One region of the Solibacillus sp. FSL H8-0523 genome, then DNA from elsewhere that is predicted to be linked to it. Evidence: predicted binding sites of a transcription regulator. Region 1 holds the regulator's gene; each other region holds the start of a gene.
What was found. Region 1 encodes Rex, which represses fermentation and respiration genes when NADH is low (regulators of the CRP and FNR family bind a similar motif). Its sites were predicted from a motif close to TTGTGAAATATTTCACAA; they were not measured.
Positions count from the first base shown of each region.

Region 1 (10,841 bases):
AGTTCAGTAAATTCCCGCATTAAATCTGTTAAAACATTCATTAACTCTGGTCATATTTTAACATTAGGTAAAGAGCGTGAATTAGTTTTTGAAGAAATTTATCGTTTCTTTGAAGGCTTAAAATGGCAAAATTAAGGCAACACTGTATTGTGTCCCCTTGCAAAAATCCCCGTTTTTGCAATGATATATAAAGAGCGGTAAATGGATCCCCGTCCATTTACCGCTTTTTCTTATTCCTCTGACATGGTTAATACTAAAATTTTTGCGAACTGTGCACGTGTCAAATTACCTTTTGGTGAGAAAGTTGTTGCACTTGTACCTTGTACAACATCGATATCATATAAAAATGTAATTGCAACTTGTGTTTCACGGTCATAATTTTTAATATCGTTAAACGGTGCAATCACTTCTGGTTCATATGCTTCCCCTGCCAAATTATTCGACAAACGCATTAAAATTAATGCAAGTTGTGCACGTGTAATTTCCCCTTTAGGATTGAAGTAACCTTCATTTTCACGTACTAATCCCGCTTCATACGCTGCGGCAATTTCATTTTGTGTTTGCTGTGTATAATTGCTAATGTCTTTAAATGGTGCAGGCTTCGTCGCTTCTAACTCAAAAGCACGTGCGATAACCGATAACACTTCCACACGTGTCATATTTGTATTTGGTTTAAATGTCCCGTCCTCATAGCCCTTTATAAAGCCATCTGCATACGCGATATTAATATAATCTTTGCCCCAATGATTAGCGATATCTGTAAATGGTGCTTCATTTACTGGCTCATCAATTAGTGCTTCTTCTAAATCCGCTAAAATTGCTGCGAAATAATCTTCCATCATTTTTTCAGCAACTACTTCATAGCCTGCTTCACTTAAATGAATATTGTTTGGATTCGGTAAAAATACTGCAACATCTTCAGCAATTAACGGTGCCACTTCAGAAAAAATCCCGCTATTTGCTTCTACTACTGCTTTAATTGAATTATTCATTGTCGTAACAAGCATATTTAGTTGCGCTTGAATCGCCGAATCTTGAATATGTGGGAATGGATTATATAACCCCATTACAATTAGATCTACTTCTGGATTTAACGCATAAATACTTTTGAAGATTTTTTCATAATTCGTTGATACTTGTTGAATGCTCCCTAAAACACCTGCTGCATCAAATGAAAACGCACCTGATTCAGAGCGTGTCACATTTTTTAAGACATCATTGGCACCAACGCTTAATGTAATAAAATCGGCTTCTTTAATCGCCTGGTGAATCGTTGCTGTTTTTTGCGACACACCATTTAAATCATAAATGGGCTTTGTTACGTTTTTTTCAATATCATTTAGCACATCTACCGTTGTATAACCCGGCAAAGAAAACCCTTTATTAAAATGGATTGCTGCCGGGTCATCAGAATAGCCCTTCGCAATAAAATCGGCATAACCTAAACCAAGTTCATTTAATTCATTTACACCTGTAGCAAGTGAGTCACCTAATGCTAAATAATTTAGTCCATCACTTTCTTCTGCTTGTGCTGGGATTGTTACGGGTAATATGAGCTGTAACATTAATATAAATGCTGCTACTATACTAAACTTCTTCATCTAAAACCTCCTAAATATGACTTGTTCATATTATAAGTTATAAAGTTATATAAAACAAAATTTTGATAAAAATAGAAATATATAACACATAATGAGCTACTTTGTTTTTCTAATATATATTTTCCCCTTTTGGCTACACGATTTCGAGTGAAATGCCGCTATATTAATATACTTTCTAAACATAAATTCAAAAAGATATTTCGAATTGGATTTCAACTCTAATAATATAAAAATACCATTTAATAATAAATAACTTTTAACTTATGAATGAATTTCCTGTTCCAACTAATGAGTTATCCCTTGAAATAAATCAAATAACCTAACATTTAATATAAAAATGATTATTTTTAATCATTTTTAAAATAAGTAAAATAGTTCTGTTATTAATCTAATTTTGGGTATTTACAGGATAAGTGGTTGATGAAATGAACTTTAAATCAATTAGCGCAAGAATTCTATTCAGTTTTAGAAAATGAGTTGGATATTTTAGTAGCTGACTATGAGTTGGCAGGGGCCATGTGACCTCGTACGAAAAGAAGAAAAAAAACACCTCGCATCAATAAAATGATGCGAAGTGTAACTTTGTATGGAACTGTTTTCAAAAAGGAACAAAAGCGTTGCCGCGTGGAAGTTACATCATTCCTGGCATGCCGCCCATGCCACCCATGTCTGGCATACCGCCGCCTGATTCCGGGATGTCTGCTACAACGGCTTCAGTCGTCAAGAACAGTGAAGCTACTGATGCAGCGTTTTGTAATGCTGAACGAGTTACTTTCGCTGGGTCTACTACACCCGCTTCGATCATGTTTACCCATTCGCCTGTTGCTGCGTTGAAGCCGATACCGATTTCTTCACGTTTTAAGCGGTCCACGATAATTGAACCTTCTAAACCTGCGTTTTCAGCGATTTGACGCACTGGCTCTTCTAGCGCACGTAAAATAATTTTTACGCCTGTTGCTACGTCGCCTTCTACTTGGTCTAATACTTTTACTACCGCGCCGTATACGTTTAGAAGTGCTGTACCACCACCTGATACAATTCCTTCTTCAACTGCTGCACGTGTAGAGTTTAATGCATCTTCAATACGTAATTTACGTTCTTTTAATTCTGTTTCTGTTGCAGCACCAACTTTAATCACTGCCACACCGCCAGCTAATTTCGCTAAGCGCTCTTGTAATTTTTCTTTATCAAACTCTGAAGTTGTTTCTGCAAGTTGTGCACGGATTTGGTTCACACGACCTGCTACGGCATCTGTGTTACCAGCACCTTCAACGATTGTTGTGTTGTCTTTTGAAACAATGACTTTTGATGCGCGACCTAACGAAGTAAGATCTGCTGATTTTAAATCAAGGCCTAGGTCTTGTGTGATAACTTGACCACCTGTTAAAATCGCGATGTCCTCTAGCATTGCTTTACGACGATCACCAAAGCCAGGTGCTTTTACCGCTACGGCGTTAAATGTACCGCGTAATTTGTTCACAACAAGTGTTGCTAACGCTTCACCTTCAACATCTTCTGCAATAATTAAAATTGGGCGTCCTTGTTGAACCACTTGCTCTAGCACCGGTAAAATTTCTTGAATGCTCGCGATTTTTTTATCTGTAATTAAAACAAATGGGTTATCAAGAACCGCTTCCATTTTATCTGTATCGGATACCATGTAATGTGAAAGATAGCCGCGGTCAAACTGCATACCTTCGACTACGTCAAGTTCCGTTGTGAAACCTTTCGACTCTTCGATTGTAATAACGCCGTCGTTGCCCACTTTTTCCATTGCATCTGCAATGTATTGACCAATTTCTTCATCACCTGAAGAAATTGACGCGACTTGTGCGATTGACTCTTTGTTTTCTACTGGACGAGAAATGGCTTGTAGCTCTGTTAAAGCAGCTGCTACAGCTTTGTCCATCCCTTTACGGATACCAACAGGGTTTGCACCAGCTGTTACGTTTTTAAGACCTTCACGAATCATCGCTTGTGCTAAAACCGTTGCAGTCGTCGTACCGTCACCAGCGATTTCATTTGTTTTTGACGCTACTTCTGCTACTAATTTTGCCCCCATATTTTCAAATGGGTTTTCTAATTCGATTTCTTTAGCGATTGATACACCATCATTTGTAATAAGTGGTGAACCGAATTTCTTTTCTAACACTACGTTACGACCTTTTGGCCCTAATGTTACTTTTACAGCGTTTGCTAATTTATCAACACCAGCCGCCATTAATGAACGTGCTTCTTCTGAGAATTTAATATCTTTTGCCATATTGTATGTCCTCCTAATTGTTCGCTCTATTTTAGAATTTATTTTTAAATGGATGTGCAGCTAGCAACATACTATGTAAGAACTAGCTGCAAGTTTAAATTTCGTTTTAAATTAACCGACGATAGCGAGTACATCGCTTTCGCGTAAAATTAAATATTCTACGCCGTCGTACTTCACTTCGGTACCTGAGAATTTTGAGAAGATGATTTCGTCGCCTACTTTTACGTCAAGCTCTACACGAGTTCCGTTGTCAAGAACGCGACCCGTACCTACAGCTACAACTTTACCAGTTTGTGGCTTTTCTTTTGCAGAGTCAGGTAATACAATACCGAACGCTGTTTTTTCCTCTACTTCTACAAGTTCGATAATAATGCGATCTCCTAATGGTCTTAACAATTGAAACAACCTCCTAAATATTTGTTCTTTTTAGCACTCTCATCAATCGAGTGCTAACACATTACTAATTTTAATGAATTCCCTATTTTTTTGCAAGTATGTGCGCTAAAAAATTTTGTTTTATCTAGAAATTCCTCTACAATATAGAAGAATTACCTTTGAACGTTACTATATATAGAAAGAAGGTTTATGCTGTGACGAACGTTTCCTCTCCTAAGTTTAAAACACAAAAGACGGCCTTTTATGTGTTATTGACTTATATTATTTGTCAATTATCCGTATTTTTACTTATATTCATTCCTGACTTAAAAAATGCCTTACTGACACTATTTTCTGGAACACCCGATGAGCAGTTAATTAAATTATCTGGCTGGTGGAGTACCGCTTCATTTATGGTTGCCGTTGTTGTAAGCTTTATTCTTATTGCTAAAAATAAAAGTTTTTGGAATGTCTTTAGCGGCGAAAAGATGCCTTTAGGAAAATCAATTGGCTGGGGAGTCATTGGTTTCTTTCTCGTATTTTTAGGGCAAAGCATTGGCGCTTATATTGAGTTCGCACTCGGCATTGAAGTAGGCTCAGAAAACACAGAATCGATTATGGAAGTCACAAAAGTGGCTCCTATCATGATCATTGCCATTGTATTTTTAGGTCCTGTTTTAGAAGAATTGGTGTTCCGTCGTGTGATTTTCGGCTCTATTATTCAAAATTATAACTTCTGGATTGCAAGCATTGTGAGTGCTGTAGTATTCGCTGCCATTCACATGGACTTTACGCACATTCTGTTATATACGATTTGTGGGATGATTTTTGCCTTCTTATACCACAAGACAAAGCGTCTAATTACACCCATCATTGCGCACGTATTACTAAACGGCTTCGTCACATTTATACAAATGAATGCCGATAAATTTCAAGTTTAACAACTGAAAAAGCCCTGGAAGTTTTACACTACGTAAAATTTCTAGGGCTTTTGTTGTTTCATAAAAAAAACGCTACCTCAACGATAGCGCTCTCTATTAACTATTTAATTGTTCCATTTGTTTACGCTGTTGTTCAAGTAGCGCTTCTACTTGCAACTCACGCTCACGTTCTTCCTCCGCTAACTGGCGCTCTTTTTCAGCCACTTCATATTTACGATAACCCATACGAGAAATAACAATACTCACCTCATACAAAATAAAGAGCGGAATCGCAATGATGATGTTCGATACTAAATCAGGCGGTGCAAGTAGCACAGAAATGACGATTAATACGAAATACGCGTATTTACGGAACTTAATCATAAGCTTTGGATTAATGAGCCCTAAACGGGACACAAACAAGGTCACCACTGGTAATTGGAATAGAATACCGAACGGCACGATTAGTTTAAGTAAAAATGAGAAAAACTGATTAATACCAATTGTTGGCGTTATTTCTAAATCACCTGACAAATCCATCATAAAACGCATAATAAACGGGAATAAAACAAAGTAGGCAAAGGCCATACCACCAATACCAAGAATAAACGCATAAGGTATGTATTTTAATGTTGCCTTGCGTTCTGTCTCATGCAAGCCTGGCGTAATAAATGCCCATAGCTGATAAAGCAAAATCGGCGATACGATCACTGCCGCGACAATGAAGGTCACTTGTAAATACACAGTTAACGGATCTCCCGGACTGAAGGCATTCAATGTAAAACTCGCAGCAAGATCGCTGCGTTGAATGTATCGTATAATCGGTTTTGCACTATAGAACCCTGCAAAAAGGGCCATGACAAAGAAAATCGCTACAAAAAATAAGCGCTTTCTCAGTTCTTCCATATGTTCAACAACGGTTAATTCTTGTGGATTCATACTAAGACATCCTTAATTTACTTAACGTCTGTTTTTTCGTTATCTTTATGTTCAATGACCGATTTCTTCGTCGTGTGATCATCTTCGTCATCTGTTAATCCTTTAGTGGCACTACGGAATTCACGTAAAGTCGAACCCATGGCACGGCCTAAAGATGGTAATTTTTTTGGACCAAAAATCAATAATGCAATCAAACCGATGATAATTAGGCTTACAGGTGTAATCGCACTTAAATGCATTTCCACTATAGCCACCTCCTCTATTATTATGTACATTTTACAGTAATTAACGATAAATTGCCATTTATGGTAATGTGAACAATTTGTTACTAATTTGTTATTAATCTGAATTTCGTACTAAATAGATGAGCGCTTGCAGCTCTACCGATAAATCAATATTCATTACTTTAATCGAATCTGGTACCGATAGACGCACTGGTGTGAAGTTTAAGATGCCTTTTGCATTCATATTCGCTAGACGGTCTGTCATCATTTGCGCCGAGCGTGAAGGTACCGTTAAAATAGCTAATTCCGCGCTAAACTCCTCATACATTTCCTCTAAACGATCTGGATGAAAGACAGGGATATCGCTAATCATCGTTCCTTCAAAAGGTGCCTTTGAATCAAATGCCACGACAATACGTGTATTGTGGTTTTTTTGGAAATTGTATTTTAATAAGCCATTCCCTAAGTTCCCGACCCCAATTAGCGCGACATTCATCGCCTCATCCTGATCTAAAGTTTGACGGAAAAATTCGATTAAATAGGGCACATCATAGCCATAGCCCTTCTTACCGAGTGCACCAAAATAAGAAAAATCACGGCGAATCGTAGCCGAATCTATTTTCATTGCATCACTTAATTCCTGTGATGAAATGCGTTTTTTACCTTCATTTGCAAAGTTTTTTAAAAATCGATAATACAGAGGAAGTCTTTTCGTTGTTGCTTGTGGAATTTTTGTTTCTGGTTTCACACATTCTCCTCCTACTTACAATTGGAAATCGTTTTCAAGCCTTAAGTTTAAGCAAATTAATCTTACTAAACTACTAGCCTCAAGTAAAGTATCCATCGTTGCACGCCGCGTGTCCATCCTTTAAACTAAATAGTAGAAACTGAGGTGTAAACATGATTGTCCTACAAGTAAATCAATTATATAAATCCTTCATTACCGATGAAATTTTAAGCGGCGTCAAACTTGAAGTTCAACACCGTGACCGCGTGGCATTAGTAGGCCGCAACGGTGCTGGGAAATCCACATTATTAAAAATTATCGCTGGTCAAATGAGCTATGACTCAGGCGAAATTATTATTCCAAAAGATGTTCGTGTTGGCTATTTAGAGCAGCATGCTGGCATTGATTCAGCTTTATCTATTTGGGACGAAATGATGACAATTTTCGATAACTTGCGCATACAAGAGCAAACACTACGTCAACTCGAACAGCAAATGGCTGACCCGAACGTTTACGAAAACAGCGAAACATACGGTCGCGTGATGGCAGAGTATGACCAAATACAACATGATTTCAAAGATGCAGGTGGCTATCAGTACGAGGCCGACACACGCTCTGTCCTACACGGGATGCAGTTTTTCCCTGCCGACTATGCCTTGCCCATCCAATCATTATCCGGTGGTCAGCGTACACGCTTAGCACTTGCAAAACTATTACTATCAAAGCCTGATTTACTAATCCTAGATGAGCCCACAAACCACTTAGATATTGAAACATTGTCTTGGTTAGAAAGTTATTTAAAGGGCTATGACGGCGCGATTTTAATCGTTTCACATGACCGTTACTTCTTAGACCAAGTCGTGTCTACCGTTTACGAGGTATCACGTACAAAGGTTAGTAAGTATGTCGGAAACTACAGTGCCTACTTAGATGAAAAGGCAAAAAATTACGAGCGTGATCTAAAAATGTATGAGCGCCAAATGGATGAAAAGTCTAAACTTGAAACATTTGTTCAAAAAAACTTAGCCCGTGCATCGACAACAAAAATGGCGCAATCTCGTCGTAAAGTATTAGAAAAAACAAATTGGATGGATTCTCCTGATGGCGATGAAAAAAGTGCAAACTTCGGATTTTCTATCGAACGCCAAAGCGGAAATGACGTATTATCAATCGATGCATTAGCAATCGGCTACCCCGACAAAGAAATCTCATCGAATATTACGATGCGCGTATTCCGCGAAGACCGCATTGCATTAGTCGGTCCAAACGGTGTCGGCAAATCGACCTTACTAAAAACCGTTGTGAAAGATTTAGCCGCATTTTCAGGGGAGATTCGCTATGGTACTAATGTTCAAATCGGCTACTACGATCAGGAGCAAGCAAAGCTCCATTCCAACAAGCCCGTGTTAAACGAGTTATGGGATGAGTGGCCTTTAATGAACGAAAAAGATATTCGCAGTATTTTAGGGAATTTCTTATTTAGTGGTGATGACGTATCAAAATCAGTCAACTCGTTATCCGGCGGTGAAAAAGCCCGTTTAGCTTTAGCCAAACTCATGATGCAAAAATCAAATTTCTTAGTGCTAGATGAGCCGACCAATCACCTTGACTTAGACAGCAAGGAAATTTTAGAAAATGCATTAATCGATTATCCTGGCACACTGCTATTCGTTTCGCATGACCGTTATTTCATAAACCGAATTGCAACAAAGGTTGTAGAATTGTCTGGTACAGGCTCATTTGAGTATTTAGGGGACTATGATTACTACGTAGAGAAAAAACAAGAGCTTGAGGAATTAGCTGCGATGAAGGCTGCTGCAACAGGTTCAAAATCACAAGAGCCTAGCCCGCAAACAAAATCAACGTCTACGATTGATAAGGATGCAAAAAAACGCGAACGTCAAATTCGTCGCGCTATTGAAGATATCGAAAAGAATATGGCAACCCTTGATGAAACAATCAAACAATACGAGGCACAGCTCTGCGATCCAGCAGTTTTCTCGGATCACGAAAAAACGTTAGCAATCCAAACAGAGCTATCACAAACAAAAGATCAGCACGAGACATTCGAAATGGAATGGCTTGAACTCAATGACGAATTAGATCAATTATAAAAATAAGGAGAACGCTCACACAATTATTGTGGCGTTCTCCTTTTATTATTTCACATGAAAGCTTTTTAACATTTGTAGTTTTTGATAGGCCGTATAGGCACCGTAAATCCAACCAAAGAACACAAGTGTTAGTAATGCTACAACCGTATTTACCATAGCAATAATTGGCTGCCACGGCGAATTTGCTTTTTGTGCCCGAAATGGCTGCCTCGCCCCAATACGGATACTCTGAAAAACATCAATCATCTGGCTTCTACCATATACAAGTGCCAGCGGATAAAAAATTAAAGCCAAAATAACAAAGATTCCTCCAAACGAGGCCAAAAAGAGCCCGTTGCCAGACCAGCTCAGTAAATACAACACACCGATGAGTAACGCTCCCCCTATAACAAGTAGCGTAATCATTTTATTACGCTCCTTCAAGTAATTCATGAAAAACACCTCCGTCATCAGTCATTTTTACACTATACCCTTTCTGAAGGGAATTCTTACATTTCACTTTACTATTGTATGATACTAATGAATCCTTTATTTCCAATTAACGATTCGACATATATATAGGTCAATATGCTAATTTCCGACAAAAAAGCCTACAAATTTATACACAATTCAAATTCAGTCATATCAACATATCAACAGTGTTTTCCACATTATCCACAACTAAAATGAATTTTATTCACATGCAGTTGTGAAAAAACAGCCACTATATATAGATAAATCACATTTTACCCACAGGTTATCCACAGTTTGTGTATAAGTACGCATGTTCGCACCTTTTTTAAAATATTAATTTCAGTTTCTGTGGATAATTTTCTGAAAAATTGTGCATTAAATAAAAATTTGTTATAAAGCACATTTTCATATCATAAAATACAATTTACGACTATTTTTTATTATTCTAAAAAATCGGTACTCCTAGCTGTTCCAACTACCTAGAACAAAAAAGCATGATGCGCCGGAAAATTAATTTCCAGTTCACCATGCTTAGTAAGCTGTTATTTCCAGCTTATTAGTTCCATTCCGGGACGACCATTCATCGCTAAATTTCCACGAACACCCGCTTCATACATTTGGTAGGCAGCTGCACCAATCATCGCAGCATTATCTGTGCATAATTTTAAAGGCGGTACATAGAATGGAATACCCTCGTCTTTAAACGCAGCTTCAAGTGCCGTACGTAAACCTTTATTTGCCGATACACCGCCAGCAGCAATAACTTGCTTTACGCCAAACTCACGCGATGCACGTACAGTTTTCGCTGTTAATACTTCTACAACACTGTCTTGGAAGCCTTTTGCCACTTGCTCAGGAATAATTTCTTCACCACGTTGATCCATATTGTGCTTATAGTTAATGACTGCCGATTTTAAGCCACTAAAGCTAAAATCATACGAGCCTTCTTCTAGCCACACACGTGGGAATTTCACCGCTTCTGTCGCTTCATGAGCTAAACGGTCAATATGCGGTCCACCTGGATACGGCATGTTTAATACACGTGCTACTTTATCGTATGCTTCACCTGCTGCGTCATCCCGTGTTTCACCAATTACTTCAAATGAACCATGCTCACGCATCAATACAAGCTCTGTATGGCCTCCTGATACTACTAAAGCCAGTAATGGAAACTCCATCGGCTGCACTAAATTGTTCGCATAAATATGTCCTGCAATATGATGCG
Region 1 covers NZ_CP150291.1:3,818,179-3,829,019, forward strand. Annotated here, with positions in the region: gene NSQ62_RS19070 (alpha/beta fold hydrolase) at 1-135, shown strand, start outside; gene NSQ62_RS19075 (S-layer homology domain-containing protein) at 231-1,601, opposite strand; gene groL (chaperonin GroEL) at 2,233-3,864, opposite strand; gene groES (co-chaperone GroES) at 3,976-4,260, opposite strand; gene NSQ62_RS19090 (type II CAAX endopeptidase family protein) at 4,455-5,180, shown strand; gene tatC (twin-arginine translocase subunit TatC) at 5,277-6,098, opposite strand; gene tatA (twin-arginine translocase TatA/TatE family subunit) at 6,116-6,337, opposite strand; gene NSQ62_RS19105 (redox-sensing transcriptional repressor Rex) at 6,438-7,070, opposite strand; gene NSQ62_RS19110 (ABC-F family ATP-binding cassette domain-containing protein) at 7,223-9,163, shown strand; gene NSQ62_RS19115 (hypothetical protein) at 9,209-9,595, opposite strand; gene tsaD (tRNA (adenosine(37)-N6)-threonylcarbamoyltransferase complex transferase subunit TsaD) at 10,159-10,841, opposite strand, start outside.

Region 2 (10,841 bases), 970 kb from region 1:
ATACGGACTGCAGTTTCAAATTGAAACATTTGAAAAGGAAGTACCGACAACCGAGCAGGGCATTGTCCATTATTTATCCAGTGACTTATTCACAGGGGTCGGTCGAAAAACAGCCGAAATAATTGTCGAAAAGCTCGGACTCAATGCACTCACAATTATTTTAGAGGACGCGTCTGCGCTTGATGCCGTTCCGCGTTTGTCAGCTGAAAAGAAGTTACACATTCGCCAAACGATTGAAGAAAACTTAGGGCTTGAGCGTGTGATGGTTCGCCTGAATGAATGGGGCTTTGGTCCACAACTGGGAATGAAGATTTATCAGGCGTATCGCGAGGAAACGATCACGCTATTAACTGAAAATCCGTACCGTTTAATTGAAGAGGTTGAAGGGGTCGGCTTTATTCGTGCAGATGAACTAGGCTCCAAGCTAGGTATTACCGGTAATCACCCAGATCGTATTAAGGCGGCGATTTTTCATGTGCTAACACAGGCGGCGCTGTCAGAAGGTCATGTTTACTTAGATGCCGAAATGGTGTTACCGCAAGTGAAATCGATGCTTGAGCAAAGTCAACGTATTGAAATACCATATGAAGCGATTTCACAAGCTGCAATCGACATGCGTGAGCAATCGAAAATTTGCGGCGAAGAAACGCGTATGTATTTGCCTTCCCTGTATTTTAGTGAGGTTGGCATTGCGAGTAAAATTAATGAACTGAAAGAAAAAAATAAATTAGCGCAAAATTTCTCGAGTGACGAAATTCGTAAAGCGATTGGCGATATTGAAGAACAATATGAAGTAACCTATGCACCAACGCAAGCCCAAGCGATTGAAACCGCGCTCAACTCAGCGGTTATGATTTTAACAGGTGGCCCAGGTACGGGGAAAACTACGGTTGTGCGCGGATTAGTTGAAGTGTATGCAGAGCTACACGGCTTATCGCTAGATCCGAAAACGTATGCGGAAAAAGAAGAGCCGTTTCCCATTGTGTTAGCGGCACCTACAGGACGCGCCGCGAAACGGTTAGCAGAATCAACGGGCTTACCCGCAATGACAATTCACCGTTTACTTGGATTTAACGGTCATGAAAAGGATGAGGAGACTGAGCGTGAGGTAGTGGGACGTCTTATTATTATCGATGAGATGTCAATGGTCGATACATGGCTTGCCCATCAGTTACTAAAAGCATTACATGAAGATGTACAAGTTGTGTTTGTTGGCGACCAGGATCAGCTACCGCCTGTAGGTCCAGGGCAAGTATTAAAGGACTTACTCGGTTCACAACAAATTCCTATCGTCGAATTAACGGACGTCTATCGTCAAGCGGAAGGCTCAACGATAATCGAAATGGCGCACCAAATTAAAAAAGGGATTGTCCCAGATACATTAACGGCAAAAACGTCAGATCGTTCGTTTATTCAAGCGGCGGGTGCCCAGGTGACGAGTGTAGTCACGCAAGTTGTCAAAGGGGCATTAGCAAAGGGTCAGGCCATTCGTGATATTCAAGTGCTTGCACCGATGTACCGAGGTCCGGCTGGGATTGATAATTTAAATAAAGAAATTCAACAGCTCGTGAATCCAAATGATGGGACGCGAAAAGAGCTTGTGTTCGGAGATACGATTTACCGGATTGGTGATAAAGTATTACAGCTTGTCAATCAGCCAGAAAACAATGTATTTAATGGGGATATGGGGGAAGTCATCGCTATTATCCGTGCAAAAGAAACTGTAGAAAAGCAAGACCTCCTTGTTGTGTCATATGATGGTATTGAAGTGACGTATCAACGACCAGACCTAAATCAAATTACACTTGCCTATTGCTGTTCGATTCATAAATCACAAGGCTCAGAGTTCCAAACGGTGATTATGCCAGTTGTGCGCGGTTATTCGAAAATGCTACGACGTAACTTACTTTATACAGGTATTACGCGTGCTAAAAACTTTTTAATTTTATGTGGGGAACCAGACGTCTTGGCAAAAGGACTCGCAACGACCGATGATTTAATGCGTCTAACGACATTAAAGGCACGATTAAATCCGGCATTAGTAACAGAAGTCACTGTAAATTCTGTCGCAGCAGCTCCGCCTGTAACACAACAAAAAGAACCTTCAGAAACAAAGCCACAGCCAGCCCCAAAAGAGCCAGCTTCAGAACAGCTCGGCTTATTGAATACTGTAGATTCTCATAAAATTGGTGAAGCACTGCCGACGCAACTAACGACGGAAACAGCACCATACATTCATCCACTAATTGGCATAGATGGTATTTCGCCATATGATTTTAATGAGTAAATACTTGAAATTAAATCCAGTAAATTCTTCGCGTGCACTCGAAGAATTTACTGGATTTTTTATACTTTTTAAAGTTGTAACACATCGTTGTAGTAAATAAAACGCATAAAAGTAATCTTTGTAAACAAGTAAAAAGTGAAATGAGTTAGATAAATTCGACTTCGTTCGACAAAAAAGTTTGAATCTTAGTTTATTTGGGGTAGAAATTTAAGATGAAACCGTCGAATTATGTCGTAAAAATCAGAAATTTTATAAAAAACTATTAATTAATGTTATAGAAATGGGTATGTTAGTATGAAAAAAACTAATATGACGTCCGAAATCGGATGTCAGTAAATGTAAATGAAAAGGTTTTCAAAACTAAAAAAGAGGTGCACATACAGTGGATTACATTTGGGGTATCATTGGTATTCTTGTCGTGATCGGTATTGCGATCACGTTGTCAAGCAATCGTAAAGCGATTCAGTGGAGAATCATTTTATCAGGTTTAGTCGTACAACTTATTTTTGCTTTTATCGTACTGAAATGGTCAGCAGGCCGTGAAGCATTGATGAAGCTTTCAGAAGGTGTACAAAAATTAATTAGCTATGCGAACGAAGGGGTAACTTTCGTATTCGGCGGCTTAGCAAATCCAGATAACGTAGGATTCGTATTTGCGATGAGCGTATTAACAATTATTATTTTCTTCTCATCTTTAATCGCAGTTCTTTATTACTTAGGAATTATGCAATTTATTATTAAAATTATTGGTGGTTTCTTATCAAAAGTATTAGGAACTACAAAAGCAGAATCAGTAAACGCTGCGGCTAACATTTTCGTTGGTCAAACGGAAGCGCCACTTGTAATTCGTCCATTCTTAAATAAAATGACGAAATCGCAAATGTTCGCAGTAATGACAGGTGGTCTTGCATCTGTATCGGGTTCTGTATTAATTGGTTATTCATTATTAGGTGTTCCTTTAGAATATTTATTAGCAGCAAGCTTCATGGCTGCACCAGCCGGTTTAATCATGGCGAAATTAATGATTCCAGAAACAGAAGAAGTGAATGAGGACGACTTCAAATTAGAGCGTAACTCAGAAGCGACAAACGTAATTGATGCAGCGGCTCAAGGTGCATCAGATGGTATGAAATTAGCAGTTAACGTTGGAGCAATGTTATTATGCTTCATCGCATTAATCGCCTTATTAAATGGTATTTTAGGCGGCGTATTTGGTATCTTCGGTTTAGATAACGTAACATTAGAAGGTATTTTAGGTTATGTCTTTGCTCCACTTGCGTTTGCAATCGGTGTTCCTTGGGAAGAGGCAGTTCGCGCGGGTTCATTTATCGGTCAAAAATTAATCTTAAATGAATTTGTTGCATATTCTAACTTCGGTCCAGTGATTGGTGAATTATCTGATAAAACAGGTATCATCATTTCATTCGCACTTTGCGGTTTCGCAAACTTAAGCTCTATGGGTATTTTAATCGGTGGACTTGGTGGAATGGCACCAGACAAACGTAGCTTGATCGCTAAACTTGCTGTAAAAGCAGTAGTAGCGGGTACGTTAGCATCATTATTATCTGCTGCAATCGCAGGTATGTTCTTATAATTAGTAAAGGCTATTTGAAGGTGCAACTTCAAATAGCCTTTTTTTTAATACTGAATTTCCGAGGCTAATTGTTCCAGTGTTGTGCGATTTGATAAAAGGTAACCACGATTTTGTTTTGTTAAATAGCCAGCTTCGGTAAACTGCGCTAGAACAAAAAGTAAGTGGCGGTAAGATACGCCTAAGTATTCACATACCTCGGTATGCTTTTCTTTGTAAAAATCATGGTCAGATGACAGTAATATAAATGAAGCGAGCCGGTTTTCAAGTGGATACGCTTGGTTTTGTGTATATTTGGCGGTCATATTTGTCGTTTTTGAACTTAGAAACAGACAGAGCATTTTTAAAAACACGGGATCAGTTAATAGTTTATCTTTCACATCACGGAACGGGATCACAAGGCAAATCGTTTTTGTGACGGTTTGAATCCCTTTTGAATAGCGTGCTTCGTTTAATAATTCAATTTCACCCATAATGGTAGGGGACGTTAAAAATTCGATTAACGAGATTTTGCCATTTTTATGCGTAATGTAAAGTTTCGCTTTGCCTTCTACCATGTAATAAAGCGCTTCAGGATAGGACTGCTCGTAAAATATATATTCGCCTTTCTCAAATTCATATACCTGAATAAATGGTGAAATATCAAATGAAAAAAAGTGAGAAATCGGGTAGTTCTGTATATAATGAATCGCTTCATCATGTGCTAACTTTCTCAAAGTATAATGCAACTCCTAATTAAAAAATATGAGATATCTCACATTATTGTAAAATGTATCGTGCTAAAATTCAATGTATTAGAATTTGTAAAAAAGGAAGGTTTTGTATGAACGAACAACGCTGGTTAGCGAAGAACTTTTTTATGTTTTTTGCGACTTGGGGTATTTTTATTGCTTACTGGACAGGTTGGCTGATCAATGATAAAGAGCTTTCAGTTTCAGACGCAAGTATTATTATGGGTTTCGGACTCGTTGCACGAGCGATTTCGACGATGTTTATTTTCCCGTATGTCTCAAAAATTATGAGTAATAAACATGTGTTAATATTTTTTACGCTTACATCATTAATTGTCACGATTTTATATATTCCGGTGAATTCATTTGCAGGTCTATTTATTATTACGATGTTATTTAGTGTGTTTTATCCAGCGCTTTTACCAGCTGTAGAAAGCAGTGCCTCTACATTAATGCAGCATGGTAAAGTACATTATGGTAAAGCACGTTCACTGGGTTCATTTGGCTATGTGGTTGCGGTGTTAATTATTAGTATGTTAACTGGCGTTTACGGTGAGCAAACGATTTTATGGCTGATGATTTTAGGGTTAACAGCATTACTCATCATTCAATTAATGCCAGCACCACCAATGTTAAGTGTTTTACCGAAGCAGGAAAAATCAAACTCCATTTCGATGAAAGACTTGTTTAAAATGAAAAGTTTTGTCGTTGTTTTAATTGTAGTGATCTTACTGCAAGGGGCACACGCATCGTATTACAACTATGGTTATATTTATTTACAAGAATTAAATGTCAGTGCCTTTTATATTGGCATGATTTTAAATGTCGCGGTCATCTTTGAAATTTTATATTTCTTAAAAGCAGACACATTTTTAACAAAGTGGAAGCCATCTTCATTACTTCTATTAGCAGCAGTTGGTTCGACATTACGCTGGATTTTAGTTTACGCGTTCCCGAATATGCCAGTATTCGTTGTATCGCAAGCACTACATGCACTGTCGTTTGCAATGGCGCACTATGCATTTATTCAGTACATTACAAAAGCATTACCGAAAGAACAAATTCCTAACGCACAGGGCATGTATTCCGCTTTAGCGATGAGCTTAAGTGCGGCGCTTTTGACGTTATTAGGTGGAGCGTTATACGAAATTGAACCGGGCTTAGCCTTCTTAGGAATGATCATCTTTACAGTACCGGCCATCTTCCTAATTATTTTTACGAAAAAACGTTTCGATTATTAACAAGTGGCGATTGACAGTAGGTTTTCATTTTTCTATAATAAACAAAGAATATAAATGAAAACGATGATGGAACAAGTACGTAATCGTAACCATGTATAGAAAGAGATTTCTTGGCTGAAAAAATCTCCATGACACATTACCGAAAGCTACTCCAGAGTGCAGCTAATTCCTGCCGTGTGCTTACGTTACAAGCATCTGAGATATAACGACTTATCGTTATAAATTAGGGTGGTACCACGAGCTAACAGTCTTCGTCCCTTTGTATGGGATGGAGGCTTTTTTTATTGGTATTTCCATCATCTTCAACATTACTAGGAGGAAAAACACATGACTAAAACATTGACAGCATCAGAAATTCGTCGTCTTTACCTTGACTTCTTTAAAGAAAAGGGCCACCACGTTGAGCCTTCAGCACCACTAGTACCTATTAATGACCCATCATTATTATGGATTAACTCAGGGGTAGCGACATTAAAGCCTTACTTCGATGGCCGTATTATTCCGGATAACCCACGTATTACGAATGCCCAAAAATCAATTCGTACAAACGATATCGAAAACGTAGGAAAAACAGCACGTCACCATACATTCTTTGAAATGTTAGGGAACTTCTCAATCGGTGATTACTTCAAAAAAGAATCCATCCACTATGCTTGGGAATTTTTAACGGATCCAAAGTGGATGGGCTTTGAACCAGAAAAATTATCAATTACGGTTCACCCTGAAGATGAAGAAGCGTATAACGTATGGCACGAAGAAATTGGTATTCCAAAAGAGCGTTTAATCCGCTTGGAAGGTAACTTCTGGGATATCGGTGAGGGTCCATCTGGTCCAAACTCTGAAATTTTCTATGACCGCGGCGAAGATTACGCATTCGGTGCACCAGAAGAAGAGTTATACACAGGTGGGGAAAACGAGCGTTACTTAGAAATTTGGAACCTTGTATTTTCTCAGTTCAACCACAACCCAGATAACACATACACACCACTACCAAAGCAAAACATTGATACAGGTATGGGCTTAGAGCGTATCGTTTCAGTTGTACAAAATGTACCAACAAACTTTGATACGGATCTATTCATGCCAATTATCGAAAAAACAGAAGAATTCGCTAATCGTAAATACAAACGTCCAGGCGAAGTGGATTTAAAAGAAATTTTCGGTTCAGCTGAAGATATTAACACACCATTTAAAGTTATCGCGGACCACATCCGTACAGTCGCATTCGCGATCGGTGACGGTGCCTTACCATCAAACGAAGGTCGTGGCTATGTATTACGCCGTCTGTTACGTCGTGCGGTACGTTACGCAAAACAAATCGGCATCGACAAGCCATTCATGTATAAATTAGTACCAACTGTTGGCGCAATCATGCAAGATTTCTATCCAGAAGTAACAGAAAAACAAGAATTTATCGAGCGTGTAATTAAAAATGAAGAAGATCGTTTCCACGAAACATTAGACGGTGGTTTAGCGATTCTATCTGAAGTAATGGACGCACAAAAAGCGAAAAATGAATTAGTTATCCCAGGTGCAATTGCTTTCAAATTATATGACACATACGGTTTCCCAGTGGAATTAACAGAAGAGTACGCTGAGGAAGCGGGCATGACAGTTGACCACGCTGGCTTTGAAACATCAATGGAAGCGCAACGTAACCGTGCACGTAACGCACGTGCAGACGTTGACTCAATGCAAGTACAAGACGGCGTGTTAGCCAACTTAAAACAACAATCGACATTCATCTATAATGCGGTTGCAGCACAAGCAACTGTTGCAGCAATCGTTGTAAATGGTCAAGAAACAAACACAGCTTCTGAAGGTGAGGAAGCATTAGTTATCCTATCTGAAACACCATTCTACGCAGAAATGGGTGGTCAAATCGCAGATACAGGTGTGATTGAATCAGATACATTCAAAGCAATCGTTAAAGATGTACAAAAAGCGCCAAATGGTCAACCATTACACACAGTTGTTGTGGAATCAGGTGAAATGAACGTAGGCGACGTGGCAACTGCAAAAGTTGACGAAGCAAAACGTAAATTAATCCTTAAAAACCATACAGCGACGCACCTTATGCACCGTGCATTAAAAGATGTATTAGGCGATCACGTAGCACAAGCAGGTTCTTATGTAGGTCCTGACCGTCTACGTTTTGACTTCTCTCACTTCGGTGGCGCAACAAAAGAAGAGCTTGCTCAAGTAGAACGCGCAGTAAATGAAAAAATCTGGGAAGATATTGAAGTAGTTATTCAAGAAATGGATATCGATTCAGCAAAAGCAATGGGTGCTATGGCATTATTCGGCGAAAAATACGGAGATGTTGTACGCGTAGTTGCGGTTTCAGATTACTCAATCGAGCTTTGCGGTGGCTTACACGTATCTCGTTCATCAGAAATCGGTATTTTCAAAATCGTTTCTGAAGGTGGTATCGGTGCCGGAACGCGTCGTATTGAAGCGGTAACGGGTAAAGCGGCATACGAAGCAATCAAAGAAGAAGAAGCAGTTCTTAACGAAGCTGCTGCATTATTAAAAGCAAACGCGAAAGACGTTGCAACTCGCGTTGCAACTTTACAAGCAGATTACAAAGAATTACAACGTGAAAATGATTCATTATCACAAAAAATTGCTAATGCTCAAGCAGGCGCGGTACTAGATGCAGCACAACAAATCGGTGATGTAACAGTACTTGCAACACGCGTTGACGCAAAAGACAATAACCAATTACGTCAAATGATGGATGATTTGAAAGAAAAAATGTCGAAAGCTGTTATCGTTTTAGGTGCAGTTGATGGCGAAAAAGTCATGCTTGTTGCAGGCGTAACAAAAGATATCGTAGGCGGTAATTACCACGCTGGTAACATTGTGAAAATGGTTGCAGAAGCAACAGGTGGTAAAGGTGGCGGTCGTCCAGATATGGCGATGGCTGGTGCGAAAGATGCTTCGAAGTTAGATGAAGCGTTAGCAAACGTATATGAGCATGTGAAATCTTTATAATATTGAAAAATTAGTTGAAGCATATTTGATGTGCTTGCGCGAATAAGTTATAATAGTAAAAACGGAGATGGGGTCTGACTCCATCTCTTTATTGCTGAAAGCGAGGTGCTGGTCTTGAGTTCTTTCGATCAAACAATGAAATTCAGTTTCTCTGAAGAGTCTATGGAACAAGAAGTAAAGCAAGTGATGTTGAAGGTGTATACGTCTCTAGAAGAAAAAGGTTACAATCCAACAAATCAAATTGTAGGGTATCTCTTATCTGGTGACCCGGCATACATCCCTCGCCACCAGGACGCGCGTAATTTAATCCGCAAGCTCGAGCGTGATGAAATATTAGAAGAGCTCGTGAAATTTTATATTAGAAAGAATACTGAGGCGGAAAAATGAAAATTATGGGTTTAGACGTTGGCTCAAAAACAATCGGAATCGCAATTAGTGATGCATTCGGTTGGACAGCGCAAGGGATCGAAACGGTAAAAATTAATGAAGCGATCGGCGAATTCGGCATTGAACGAATTAAAGCGCTTGTAAAAGAGCATAATGTCACTGAATTCGTTGTGGGCTTTCCAAAAAACATGAATAATACAGTGGGTCCTCGTGGGGAAGCTTCGCAGAACTATAAAACGCTACTAGAAGAGACGTTTGGTTTCCCTGTCAAGTTGTGGGATGAGCGTTTAACAACGATGGCTGCAGAGCGCGTGCTAATCGAAGCAGATGTAAGCCGCAAAAAACGTAAACAAGTCATTGATAAAATGGCTGCTGTTATGATTTTACAAGGTTATTTAGATAGCCGAAACTAATGATTTCATGCTTTAAGAGGCAATACTATTAAGTTGAAAATAAATATTGCTTAAAATAAGGCTTTTTTGTACTGAAATACAAAAGCTTTATGTATAATAAGGTGAACCTTCAATCAGTGGTGCTTTTGTGCCACTGATTGTTAGCTTTCACCAAGCGGGCCCACGGGTACTATTTGTAAACAGAAGCTTTAAATTTATTTAAATCTTACTGCCGCTTAGATGGGTGAATGAAGCAATACTAGGCAATGCCTAAATATTATGAAGAGGTGACGATTATGTCAGAACAACAACAAAACAACATTACAGTAGTAGATGAAAACGGTAACGAACAACTTTGCGAAATTTTACACACATTTGAATCAGAAGAATTCGGTAAATCATACGTTCTTTATTCTTTAGTAGGTGCTGAAGAAGATGAAGATGGTGCTGTAGAAATCTTTGCATCGGCTTTCGTACCAGCTGAAAACGGTGAAGATGGTGAGTTATCTCCAATCGAAACTGAAGCAGAATGGGATTTAATCGAAGAAGTATTAAATCAAATCGAAGACGAATTAGGCGAAGAAGAATAATTCATTCGACAAAGGGCCTGTCCGAAATTTATTTTCGGTACAGGCCTTTCGTTATTTAGGAGGAACAACAATGGAAGAAAATACATTTATTTTACAAACAGAAGATGGCGGAGAGCAAGCGTGCCGCGTTGTCTTTACATTTGATTCAGACGAGCATTCGTATGTATTGTTTTCACTTGTAGGTGATGACGATGCGGGTATTTCTGCACTACGTTATGAGCTTGATGAAAACGGTGAAATGGCTGGCTTCTCTGATATTGAAACAGATGAAGAGTGGGCTATGGTCGAAGAAGTAATGAACACAGTCGTTTCTGAGTTCGGTGAAGATCAAGCGAATTATTTCACGATTACAAACGAAGCTGATGAAGAAGTGATGTGTCAAATTTTACACCGTTTTGAAAATGTAGGCAAAAGCTATTTATTCTACGCAATCGTAGAAGACGATGAGCCGCAGCTTGATGAAGTGTTCGCATCGGCGTATATCGCAGGTGACAACGGTGAAGTAGCTGACCTATTACCGATCGAAACAGATGCGGAATGGGCAATGGTTGAAGAAGTTCTTAATTCTTTAGCACAAAACTAATTAAAAGCGTCTTAGGAGTTCTTTTTCCTAAGATGCTTTTTT
Region 2 covers NZ_CP150291.1:2,851,441-2,862,281, reverse strand. Annotated here, with positions in the region: gene NSQ62_RS14230 (ATP-dependent RecD-like DNA helicase) at 1-2,287, shown strand, start outside; gene NSQ62_RS14225 (NupC/NupG family nucleoside CNT transporter) at 2,670-3,881, shown strand; gene yeiL (transcriptional regulator YeiL) at 3,926-4,594, opposite strand; gene NSQ62_RS14215 (3-phenylpropionate MFS transporter) at 4,702-5,850, shown strand; T-box leader at 5,905-6,112, shown strand; gene alaS (alanine--tRNA ligase) at 6,178-8,847, shown strand; gene NSQ62_RS14205 (IreB family regulatory phosphoprotein) at 8,962-9,234, shown strand; gene ruvX (Holliday junction resolvase RuvX) at 9,231-9,647, shown strand; gene NSQ62_RS14195 (DUF1292 domain-containing protein) at 9,923-10,216, shown strand; gene NSQ62_RS14190 (DUF1292 domain-containing protein) at 10,287-10,799, shown strand.
Region 2: yeiL (transcriptional regulator YeiL) is a predicted target of Rex. The motif match lies at 4,621-4,638, and genes of this name have one in related genera.

Region 3 (10,841 bases), 310 kb from region 1:
TAAAAATTCCATAAATATCATTTTTTAGTATTTTTAAACCAAGATTTAATTATTCAATTATTCTAACTTTAAACTTTTTTCTTTTATTGCTATAATATTTTTAAATGATAAATGAAAGAAGAAGGTGATTGCTTTGACAGAAGATTTATACTCGCAAAGAGAGGCTATGCTATTTAGCCAAAGAGTCGCACAATTATCAAAAGCTCTTTGGAAAGCTATCGAAAAAGATTGGCAAACTTGGATCAAGCCTTTCGATCTAAACATTAACGAGCACCACATTTTATGGATTTCGTACCACCTAAAAGGCGCCTCAATTTCGGATGTAGCTAAATTCGGCGTCATGCATGTATCTACTGCCTTTAACTTCTCAAAAAAGTTAGAAGAGCGTGGATTACTCACTTTCTCAAAACGTGATGAAGATAAACGTAATACATATGTTGAGTTAACACCAGCAGGTTCGGAGTTAATCTTACGTATGTATGACCATTACCACGACACAGAACATACGATTTTACAAGGCGCGTTACCGCTAAAAGAATTATATGGTCGCTTCCCAGAATTTTTAGATGTAATGGCTGTGATCCGTAACATTTATGGCGATGATTTTATCGAAATCTTTGAGCGCTCATTCTTTAATTTCAAAGAAACAATTGATGAATCCGGCAAAAAAATCGGGTCTACTGTAGAATCAACTTTATAATAGACTAAAGAAATGTCCTCATTACAGGTGATGACATTTCTTTTTTTGTCCATAAAATAGTATAATTTTTTATAACATGTTTACGCCTATAGATTTAATGAATAAACTTAGTAAATGATTTATCACTTACATTTAGGAGGTTGCTTGTGCACTGCTGGAAAACCATTAATATCGAACGCGAATATGGAACAACACGGCTTTATTTACTTGCAATCATCCTGTTCGTTCTCGTGTTTTGCTTTTCATATATTACGTTTAGCTTTAATTTTACTGGACGGCATATTGATCATTATTTATGGTTAGTCTTTTTAGTACTACCCTTGATTTATCCTGTTCATAAATTCTTGCATTATCTTGCGTTATTTCAATACAAGAATTCACTAGTCTTTCGCTTTAAGATTCAGTATCATTTTGTACCAATTATTCGTATGCGCCTGCAAACGGGCATTCCAAAATGGGCTTACGTATTCGCGTTAGTAACGCCGTTTTTGGTATTAAACACCGTTTTTATCGTTGGTGGATTTCTTGTACCAGGCTATGCGCATTATTTCAGTGCATTGCTTGCTTATCATTGCAGTATTTGTTTAATGGATTTTTTATATGTCAAAAATTTAAAGTCCGCACCAAACAATGCTATAATTGAAGAGACACCAAGAGGATATGAAATTTTAGTACCACTTGATTTTTAATTTTTTTGCTTAGAGGGGAGGAATAAATTTGTTACTACTTATTGTCATTTTATTTTCAGTAATATACTTATTCCAAATTAATCGAATGACGGCTGCCCTATGTATGCGTCGTGAAATTCCAGAAGAAAAACAACCTAAAATTTTCCGCACAATTAATGTACTGATTACCATTTTATTAGTTAGCCTGTATGTGGAAGTTTTACTCGCTGTTTAACTCGTCAAATAAACATTACTACGTATAAAGGTGATGCACTTGTGCATCACCTTTTGTGTTACCTACATAACCTAGTAAATAAACGCTGCTCCTACGATAATCAATAGGATGAATAATACGACTAATAGCGCAAAACCTGAACCGTAGCCGCCTCCGCCACCATTGTAGCCACCGCCACCACTCATACGCTCACCTCCTTTCTCCTTTTATCCTATGCACGCTCCTTTGTAAAACTTAGGCAATTTTGATATGCAACCATTTTGTTTTTAAATCGTTTATGTTATAGTAACTAGTGATTTTAAAGTTCAGTTAGGAGCGTATTTAAAAATGAAGAAAACACTTTTAGCATTAACATTCGCTGCTTCTTTAGGTTTAGCGGCATGTAGTAACCCTGGTGATGAAGTTGTCGTTTCAACAAGCGTTGGTGACATCACACAAGAAGATTTTTATAACTCAATCAAGGAAATTGCCGGCGATCAGCTTTTACAACAAGTGGTAGTCGAAAAAATCTTGAACGACAAATATGAAGTAACAGACAAAGAGATTGAAGAAGAATTAAAAACTGTTAAAGAACAATATGGTGAAGGCTACGAAGCAGCTTTAGCACAAAGCAACTTAACAGAAGATATGTTAAAAACAAACATCCGCTTCAGCTTATTACAAGAAAAAGCAACGATGGATGTTGACGTAACAGACGAAGAAATTCAAAACTATTACGACCAATCTTCTCAAGAGTTAAATGCTCGTCATATCTTAGTGGAAGACGAAGCTTTAGCAAAAGAGTTAGTTGAAAAACTAAAAGCTGGTGAAGATTTTGCAACATTAGCTAAAGAAAACTCAACAGATACTGGTTCTGCTGAAAAAGGCGGCGACCTAGGTTGGTTCTCTACGGGAACAATGGTACCTGCGTTTAACGATGCTGCTTACGCATTAGAAATTGATGCAATTTCTGAACCAGTACAATCTGACTTCGGTTACCACATCATCCAAGTATTGGACAAACGTGAAGTAAAAGACTACGGTTCATTAGAAGATAAAAAAGAAGAAATCCGTGAAGCGATCGCTGCTACTAAAGGCGACTGGAACACAAAAATGGCTGAGTTAATCAAAGAAGCAAAAGTTGACGTAAAAGACGCTGACTTAAAAGGCGCTTTTGAAAATATGACTTCAGCTGAATAAGCAAAAAAAAATGCGAAGTCCGAATGTGGACTCCGCATTTTTTTAGTTTTTCTTAACAAACTCTGATTTTAATTTCATTGCGCCGAAACCATCAATTTTGCAATCAATGTTGTGATCGCCTTCTACAAGACGAATATTTTTTACACGCGTACCAATTTTTAATGTAGATGAGCTACCTTTTACTTTTAAATCTTTAATCACCGTTACTGCATCGCCATCTACTAATAGATTGCCGTTTGCATCGCGGACAACTAAGCCCTCTTCTTCTACTGCTTCTGCAGCTTGTGGCCATTCATGTGCACATTCAGGGCACACATAGTTTGCACCATCTTCATACGTATATTCAGAGCCACATTGTGGGCATTTCGGATATTCCATTTTACATACCTCCAGTAGTTATTCCCTTCCATACTGTCATACTTCCCGCTTAGAAACAACTTTAGCTCATTAATCTACACGAATTCTACAAAACTAAAGCACTTTTCTTATAAATGATCGATGCGATTTCCGGTTTCTGTTAACCATAGTCCCACACCTAATAATGCGCCACCAATGACATTGCCGATAGTTACAGGAATCAAATTATGTATAAAGTCTCCCATTGTAAACGCTGCGCCTTGTGGGATAAGTGCTGTTACTGAAAATAACATCATATTTGCGATACTATGCTCAAAGCCACCTAAAATAAATGGGAAAATACAACAAAAAATTAGCGCGATTTTCGCCCCTTCACTTTTCACACGATACGTACACCACACCGCCAAACAAACAAGGAGGTTGCAATAAATGCCGCGAAATAAAAGTTCACTAAAGCTAGCAGATGTTTTTAACACGGTCACCTTTTCCACATACATCGCCAAATCACCAACGACATAGCCGGTCATTACGAGTAACCATGCACAAACATAGGCTCCAACAAAGTTCCCACCGTAACTCACAGTCCATACTTTCATAACACTAAACCACGAAATGCGTTTTTCAAGTGCGCCCATGGGTAACACGAGGTTATTACCTGTAAATAAATCCACCCCGCCAAGCATGACCATACAAAGCGCGATACCAAAAACCGCAGCCTGTACAATTTTAATGTACGGTACTTCTGCTGGTGTGAGCATGCCTCCGATGACGATAAAGGTTAGCATTCCAAAGCCAATAAAAAGCCCCCCGAAAAAGGCGAGCATAAGGTAACTAAATACGCTGCGCTCTAAAATTTTTACTTTCTTGTGTGCCATTGCTGCAATCGCTTGAAATGTTTCATTCAATTAGACTACCTCATTTCCTATAGATGTCTCCTAAATTATAACAAGATACGCGCTTCATGTAAGTGAATGTTTGAAAACAGTCTTTTTCTTAACATTCATATGTGAATCACTTAACACTTTATAAAATTATCGTTTAAAAACGAACGTTTCTATTTCATTCAATACAGAAATTCGTGAATATGTCATGAGTTCTGCTCTTTTTTGTTTTTAAGTAAAATAATTTCACGAATTTTCCCACATTTATAGAAAAAGAGTATATTATCAATTTAGAGATTATTTTACTTTACACAAGGAGTGTTTCCATTGACAGTTACGACAAAACGCGCATTTAACTTTAATGCAGGTCCATCAGCATTACCACTTGAGGTTTTACAAAAAGCACAAGCCGAGTTAGTTGATTTTAAAGGCACAGGCATGTCAGTTATGGAGCTTAGTCACCGTAGCGCGACATTTGAAGCGGTACATAACGAAGCGATCGCACGCTTACGTAAACTTTATGAGATTCCTGAAAATTACGAAGTACTATTTTTACAAGGCGGCGCAAGTCTTCAATTCACAATGATCCCGATGAACTTCTTAGCTCAAGGTCAAAAAGCAAGCTACATTCAAACAGGCGCTTGGTCTGAAAAAGCATTCAAGGAAGCAAAATTCTTTGGGACGCCAGTTGAAGCAGCAAGCACTAAAGAAAATAATTATAAAAACATCCCTGCCCTATCTGACATCACTGTCGACGAAGACGCGGCCTATGTTCACTTAACATCAAATAACACAATTTTCGGTACACAATGGAAAACGTTCCCGACAACAGATATTCCATTAATCGCAGATATGAGTTCTGATATTTTATCGAAAAAAGTAGATATTAGTAAGTTCGCGATGATTTACGCGGGTGCTCAAAAAAACCTTGGTCCTTCTGGAGTAACCGTGGTAATCGCACGTAAAGATTTACTAGAAACAGCAAACACAGACATTCCAACAATGTTACAATACGCAACTCATGTGAAAAACAACTCACTTTACAACACACCACCAACATTCGGAATTTACATGTTAGGTGAGGTATTAAAATGGGTGGAAGAGCAAGGCGGATTAGAGACAATCGAAAAACGTAACGAAGAAAAAGCAAAATACATTTACGATACAATTGACAACTCAAACGGCTTCTACTACGGTCATGCGACAGAGGATTCTCGTTCATTAATGAACATTACATTCCGTGTAGCAGACGAAGAATTAGAGAAAAAATTCTTAGCTGAAGCAAAAGAAGCTGGATTCGTTGGATTAAATGGTCACCGTTCAGTTGGCGGCTGCCGTGCATCAGCATACAATTCAGTACCTGTTGAAGCATGTAAAGCACTTGCAGACTTCATGGTGAAATTCCAGCAAGACAATCAATAATCGATTTTACAACTTGAAAAATGCTCCCTCACGTGGGGGCATTTTTTGTCTATATGCGGAGGTGTCGCTTTGAAAAAATGGCATTATAGTTGGATTATTTTAGCGGTAACATTCATTTCAATTATCGTTGCCGGTATTATTCGTTCCTCGGCCGGGGTATTTATCGACCCGTTTGAACAGGACTTTGGCTGGAGTCGTCCTTCGATTTCCCTTGCCTTTGCGGTTTGTTTATTTTTATATGGCTTTTCCGGTCCGTTTATGGCGGCTTTCGTTGAAAAATACGGGCTAAAACGTATGATGCTTGGCTCCATGCTACTATTATCCATTGCCCTTGCCTGCACATTTGTCATGAAACAAGAATGGCAGCTCATCCTTATTTGGGGTGTCATGATGGGCATTGGTTCTGGACTCTTTTTAACCGTACTCAGTACACAGGTTGCCAATCGTTGGTTTGTGAAACGCCGCGGCTTAGCAGTTGGTATTTTAACCGCCGCAACGGCAACCGGACAGCTTATTTTACTGCCTGTCCTTGCAACATTAGTAGATCGCTATTCATGGCAAACTGCGATTTTTTTAATTTTCATATTAAGCATAGTCATGCTACTGATTATCGCGCTCTTTATGCGGAATTATCCGAGCGAAAAAAATATTGGGCTTTATGGAAATGAAGAAGTTACTGAACCTGCACGCATACAAGTTGGGAATCCTTTTAAAATGGCGTTAAACGCTTTAGTGGAAGGGTTGAAGGTGAAGGAATTTTGGCTACTAGCCGGGAGCTTCTTTATTTGCGGATTATCGACAAGCGGACTCATCGGCACCCACTTTATTTCGTATTGTATTAGCTTTGGCATTCCGGTTGTTACCGCCGCTGCCATGCTATCGTTTATGGGCGTCTTTGATTTAATCGGTACCACATTATCCGGCTGGCTAACGGACCGTTTTGATAATCGCTGGCTCCTGTTTTGGTATTACTCACTGCGTGGGTTTTCGCTCCTTGCCTTACCGTTTGCATTAGCTAGTGGCTCGTCTACATGGCTCATGATTTTTGCGATTTTTTATGGGCTGGACTGGATTGCCACCGTTCCACCAACAATCGGCTTAACACGCCAACGCTTTGGACTCGAAAAAAGTGCCATGATGTACGGCTGGATGGTCGCCTTTCACCAAGTAGGGGCTGCTGTGGCGGCTTATTTTGGCGGTGTGGTCTTTGAAGCAATGGGCTCATACAAAATCGCCTTCTTACTAGCAGGCGGATTCTGCTTGATTGCTAGTTTGTTTGTTATTGTGATCAAAAAACAGCCAACTGCAGTCACTCTGCAAAAGTAAAGTGCAGAATCCGTGCTACGCTACGGGTGTAATCGCGTTGAAGCAAGGTGATTTTAGGCTTGAGTCCGTTGTACTGCGCTCCGGGGCACGCTTTTCTGAGGGCGTGGCTCCAACTAACTATTGATGCCTCTAACGGCGGCATCAATAGTGGATTTTCCGCGCACGCTGACCCTCTAGAAGTCGGCCCCTGCGCTCCGTACAACTCTTTTCGTTGAAGCGGATCTTTTCGTGGCTCACCCTTCGCTACGCGGCACTCTAATTTGGTATAAAGAGCACTTCTGTAAAAAAAGAATCTTTTTTTACATAGTACTACCTATAGGCACATCCGAGCATTTCCGCTCTCTGCAGCCTCGCGTTAGCGCAAGCGGCTGGTTTTCTCGCTCTTCACTTTATACTGAGCGCAACACTTTGCGATTGGTGGGCCTCGCAAACGGCAATAAAGGCAGTGATAGAGACACGTATCACGTGGCTTTATCGCTGTCTTGCCGTAGCCCACCAATCAAAACAGTAAAACTTTCTTAGAAAAGCAAACTAAATTCTTCTTATGAAAATAAAAATAAGCATGGACTCCTATTTAACTGGAATCCATGCTTATTTCGTTGGTTAAATTGTAGGCTTATAGAATGAACGGTTATCCAGTGGGAATAAGCGCTCTGTAAATTCTCCTGGCTTTGTTTTATCAAGCGCACGCGTTAGCATGTTCATTTTCGCATCAATATTGTCGATGTAATGCAAAATTTCGGCCTCTTGAATCATTGGCTTTTTCGGGCTACCCCATTCTTCTTTACCATGGTGTGATAAGACTAAATGTTGCAGTAACATCACTTCTTCGCCTTCGATATTTAATTCCGTTGCCGCTTGACCAATTTCATTGACCATAATCGAAATATGACCAAGTAAATTGCCTTCTACCGTATACATCGTACCAACTGGACCACTTAACTCAATGACTTTACCGATATCATGTAAAATCACACCTGCATACAACAGGTCGCGGTTTAATGTTGGATATAAATCACATATCGCTTCACTTAATTTCAACATTGACACAACATGATCGATTAAGCCTGATGCATAATCATGGTGATTTTTCGTTGCTGCCGGATAAATAATTAAACGCTCTTGATATTTTTTCACTAAAAATCGTGTGATTCGTGAAATGTTTGGATTTTGCAGTTGGAAGAAATATTGCATTAACTCTTCAAGTAGCTGCTCTTTTGGAACAGCTGAAGTTGGCAGTAAATCACCAATCGTAACGCCCTCTTCTTCACGTACTGGACGAATTTGTTTCACACGTAGCTGGTTTTTCCCACGGTAATCATGAATTTCGCCACCAACTTTTACAATTGCTTGGGCATAGTATAACGTTTCATGCTCTTCATTTGTATCCCACAGTTTCGCCTCAATGTCCCCGCTACGGTCTTGTAATACAAGTGACATGAACGGTTTCCCGACTGTTGTTACCCCTTTTTTTGCTTCTTTAATTAACAAATATTGATCGACTTGATCCCCAGGTTGAAGTTTCGTAATTCCATTCACAAACAACCACTCCTTTATTACGCTATTACAATTTATTGTAACATGTATATGCAAATGTTACCGAGTAAAAGACCGCGCTACCGTTCATGAACATGTCAAAAATTCAGTAATTTTCTACATTAATCAGAGTTATCCCGTGAATTGTCTAAATATTTTATGTATAATGAAATTATCTTGCTTATAAAGGGTGGTTGTAATGGAGAATTATCGTTTTACTGCATTCGAAAAAACGGGAGAAACTTTATTCGATGAAGTTTGGACTTTTGATAACGACGAAACCGCGAAAATTGAAGGCCAAAAGCAAATCGATGACAAGGGCATTGCCGAAAAAACACATCGCCTAGTCAATTCACAAGGGAAATTAATTTTATTCCACGTGTAAATATGCTTACATAATATTAAAAGGTGGGTACCCAAAATATTGGGTATCCACCTTTTTTTAAACGAATCGCTCAATCATTTTATAAAGCTCTTGATTCGTCGGTACTTGTAAATACATGCGCTGACGTACAATACGGTCTAACTCTTTTTCGATCATGCCACGTGCAAACGCCGCACGATTGTCCGTTGCAAACATCTCCCGAAATTCTTGTGGCATATTATAAATTTCATTGAAATCATGTAGTACTTGCTGCAATTCCCGCTCGTTCAATAAATATTGCTCCGATAAATCGGCTAACTGCTCATTAAAAATTTCCACCATTTTAGCTGCGTCATCTTTAATGATTAAATCTAACAGCTTTTTCGCAAGCTTTGTTGCTACAACACTACCTAATATTAAGCCAATAATCCCACCGATTAAACTAATAACCGCAGTACTAACATTTGGAATCGTAAAACCAATCCCACCACCAACGATTAAGCCACCAATACTTCCGGCTACACTTGCTGCGGTTTTTGATACATTTTTAAATAGCTGTGCAGGTGACATTTGGCCTTTAATGGTACGGACAATATCAACACTCGACATCACACCCGTCACAATTGCTCCTGTCACAACATTAGCATTTAATAACGTAATTGCCTTTTTAGCCGCAATCGAGCTGTATGCCGCCTTTTTTGTTGCGGAGCCGGCCATTCTCTTAACAACCGCTTTGGTACCATTCTTCTTAATAGCACCTAACATACCTTCATCTAACTCGATCTGTTCACTCATCGTAGCAAACTGGATCTGTTGTTCTATAATTTCCTCGGCGAATGATTCACCAATAATTGATAAGCCTGTTAAAACGGCATTTTCTACAGCATCCTCACGCTCTGCGCCATTCCATTTACTTTGGGCAAATGACAGCGCTGTACTCATACCGATTGTTTCCTCAAGAAAACAAATCATACCTTGCTCATTCATCGTTAAGTGATGAATGTTCCCAGCCTCTGCAATATGGCGCACCTGCTGATATGTGAATGCACCCTGCTTTATATAGTCAGTATTATTAAAATGCGCGATAACTTGTTCAAATTGATCAAATGGCACTTCTAAATAATTGATTTGACCTTCTTCTAGTTGCTCTAACTCAACTTCACAGATTGCAATCGTTTGTTCGACAGTTGGACAATAGACATTATGCAGTAATTGTCGATGTTTTTTAGAAAGCAGTATTTGTTCCACGAAGTACCTCCAGTTTTTAAGTCCTTCATTATCATAAGGGCATTCGGGGATGTTGTACAGATTTTTGTTCACTTAGAATTGTGAAAAATAAAAGAAAAAGAACTAGCACATTTCATGCTAGTTCCAATCTGTTTATTTCCCGTTAAACTGAGGTACTCGTTTTTCTACGAATGCTTGGATGCCCTCTAAATGATCTTTTGTTTGACGCATTTTCACTTGTCCCGCTGACTCGCCTTGTAAAATTTGTTCAAGCTGTGCTAAGTTTGCACCGTGTAAAATTTGCTTCGTTTCAATCATTGCTAAAATTGGTGAAGCAAGTAGTTTCCCAACAAGCTGATCGACTACGACACTTGCTGCGCCGTCTGCTACATTATAGTCAATCAAGCCAAGTGCTAATGCCTCCTCACCGTTTAACACTTTGCCTTCCCAAATCATTTGCTTGGCCTTTGCTGTACCTAAACGTTCCTTCATAAAGAAATGACCCGCACCGTCTGGAATTAAGCCGATTCCAATAAAGTTCATCGCAAGCTTACTTGACTGTTCTGCCACAATAATATCGCTACCTAACGCTAAGCTAAACCCTAGCCCCGCAGAAGCGCCGTGAATTTGCGCAATTGTCAGCATCGGTAGTGTGTAATAGGCTTTAACTAAACGTGCAATATCACCCATAATCGTGCCGAAATCTGAGAAGTCCGTGGAAGAGGCCATCATTTTCACATCGCCACCAGCAGAAAATACTTTTCCTTCTCCTTTAATAACAAGTACTTGTACACCCTGCTCCTTATGTAGCGCCTCAAAGCAATCCGCTAATTCGCGCATCATCGTAAAGTCCATCGCGTTCATTGCAGTTGGTCGATTTAATGTTAATGTTGCCTTACGTTCAGCGATTTCTAATTGAATAGTTTCGTACATTTCTATACACCCC
Region 3 covers NZ_CP150291.1:3,512,019-3,522,859, forward strand. Annotated here, with positions in the region: gene NSQ62_RS17570 (HTH-type transcriptional regulator Hpr) at 128-700, shown strand; gene NSQ62_RS17575 (DUF3267 domain-containing protein) at 847-1,389, shown strand; gene NSQ62_RS17580 (hypothetical protein) at 1,418-1,603, shown strand; gene NSQ62_RS17585 (YjcZ family sporulation protein) at 1,675-1,788, opposite strand; gene NSQ62_RS17590 (peptidylprolyl isomerase) at 1,931-2,782, shown strand; gene NSQ62_RS17595 (zinc ribbon domain-containing protein YjdM) at 2,825-3,160, opposite strand; gene NSQ62_RS17600 (formate/nitrite transporter family protein) at 3,268-4,044, opposite strand; gene serC (3-phosphoserine/phosphohydroxythreonine transaminase) at 4,348-5,442, shown strand; gene NSQ62_RS17610 (MFS transporter) at 5,512-6,768, shown strand; gene yhaM (3'-5' exoribonuclease YhaM) at 7,372-8,307, opposite strand; gene NSQ62_RS17620 (YhzD family protein) at 8,504-8,689, shown strand; gene NSQ62_RS17625 (hypothetical protein) at 8,747-9,916, opposite strand; gene NSQ62_RS17630 (enoyl-CoA hydratase) at 10,049-10,828, opposite strand.
Region 3: NSQ62_RS17600 (formate/nitrite transporter family protein) is a predicted target of Rex. The motif match lies at 4,144-4,161, and genes of this name have one in related genera.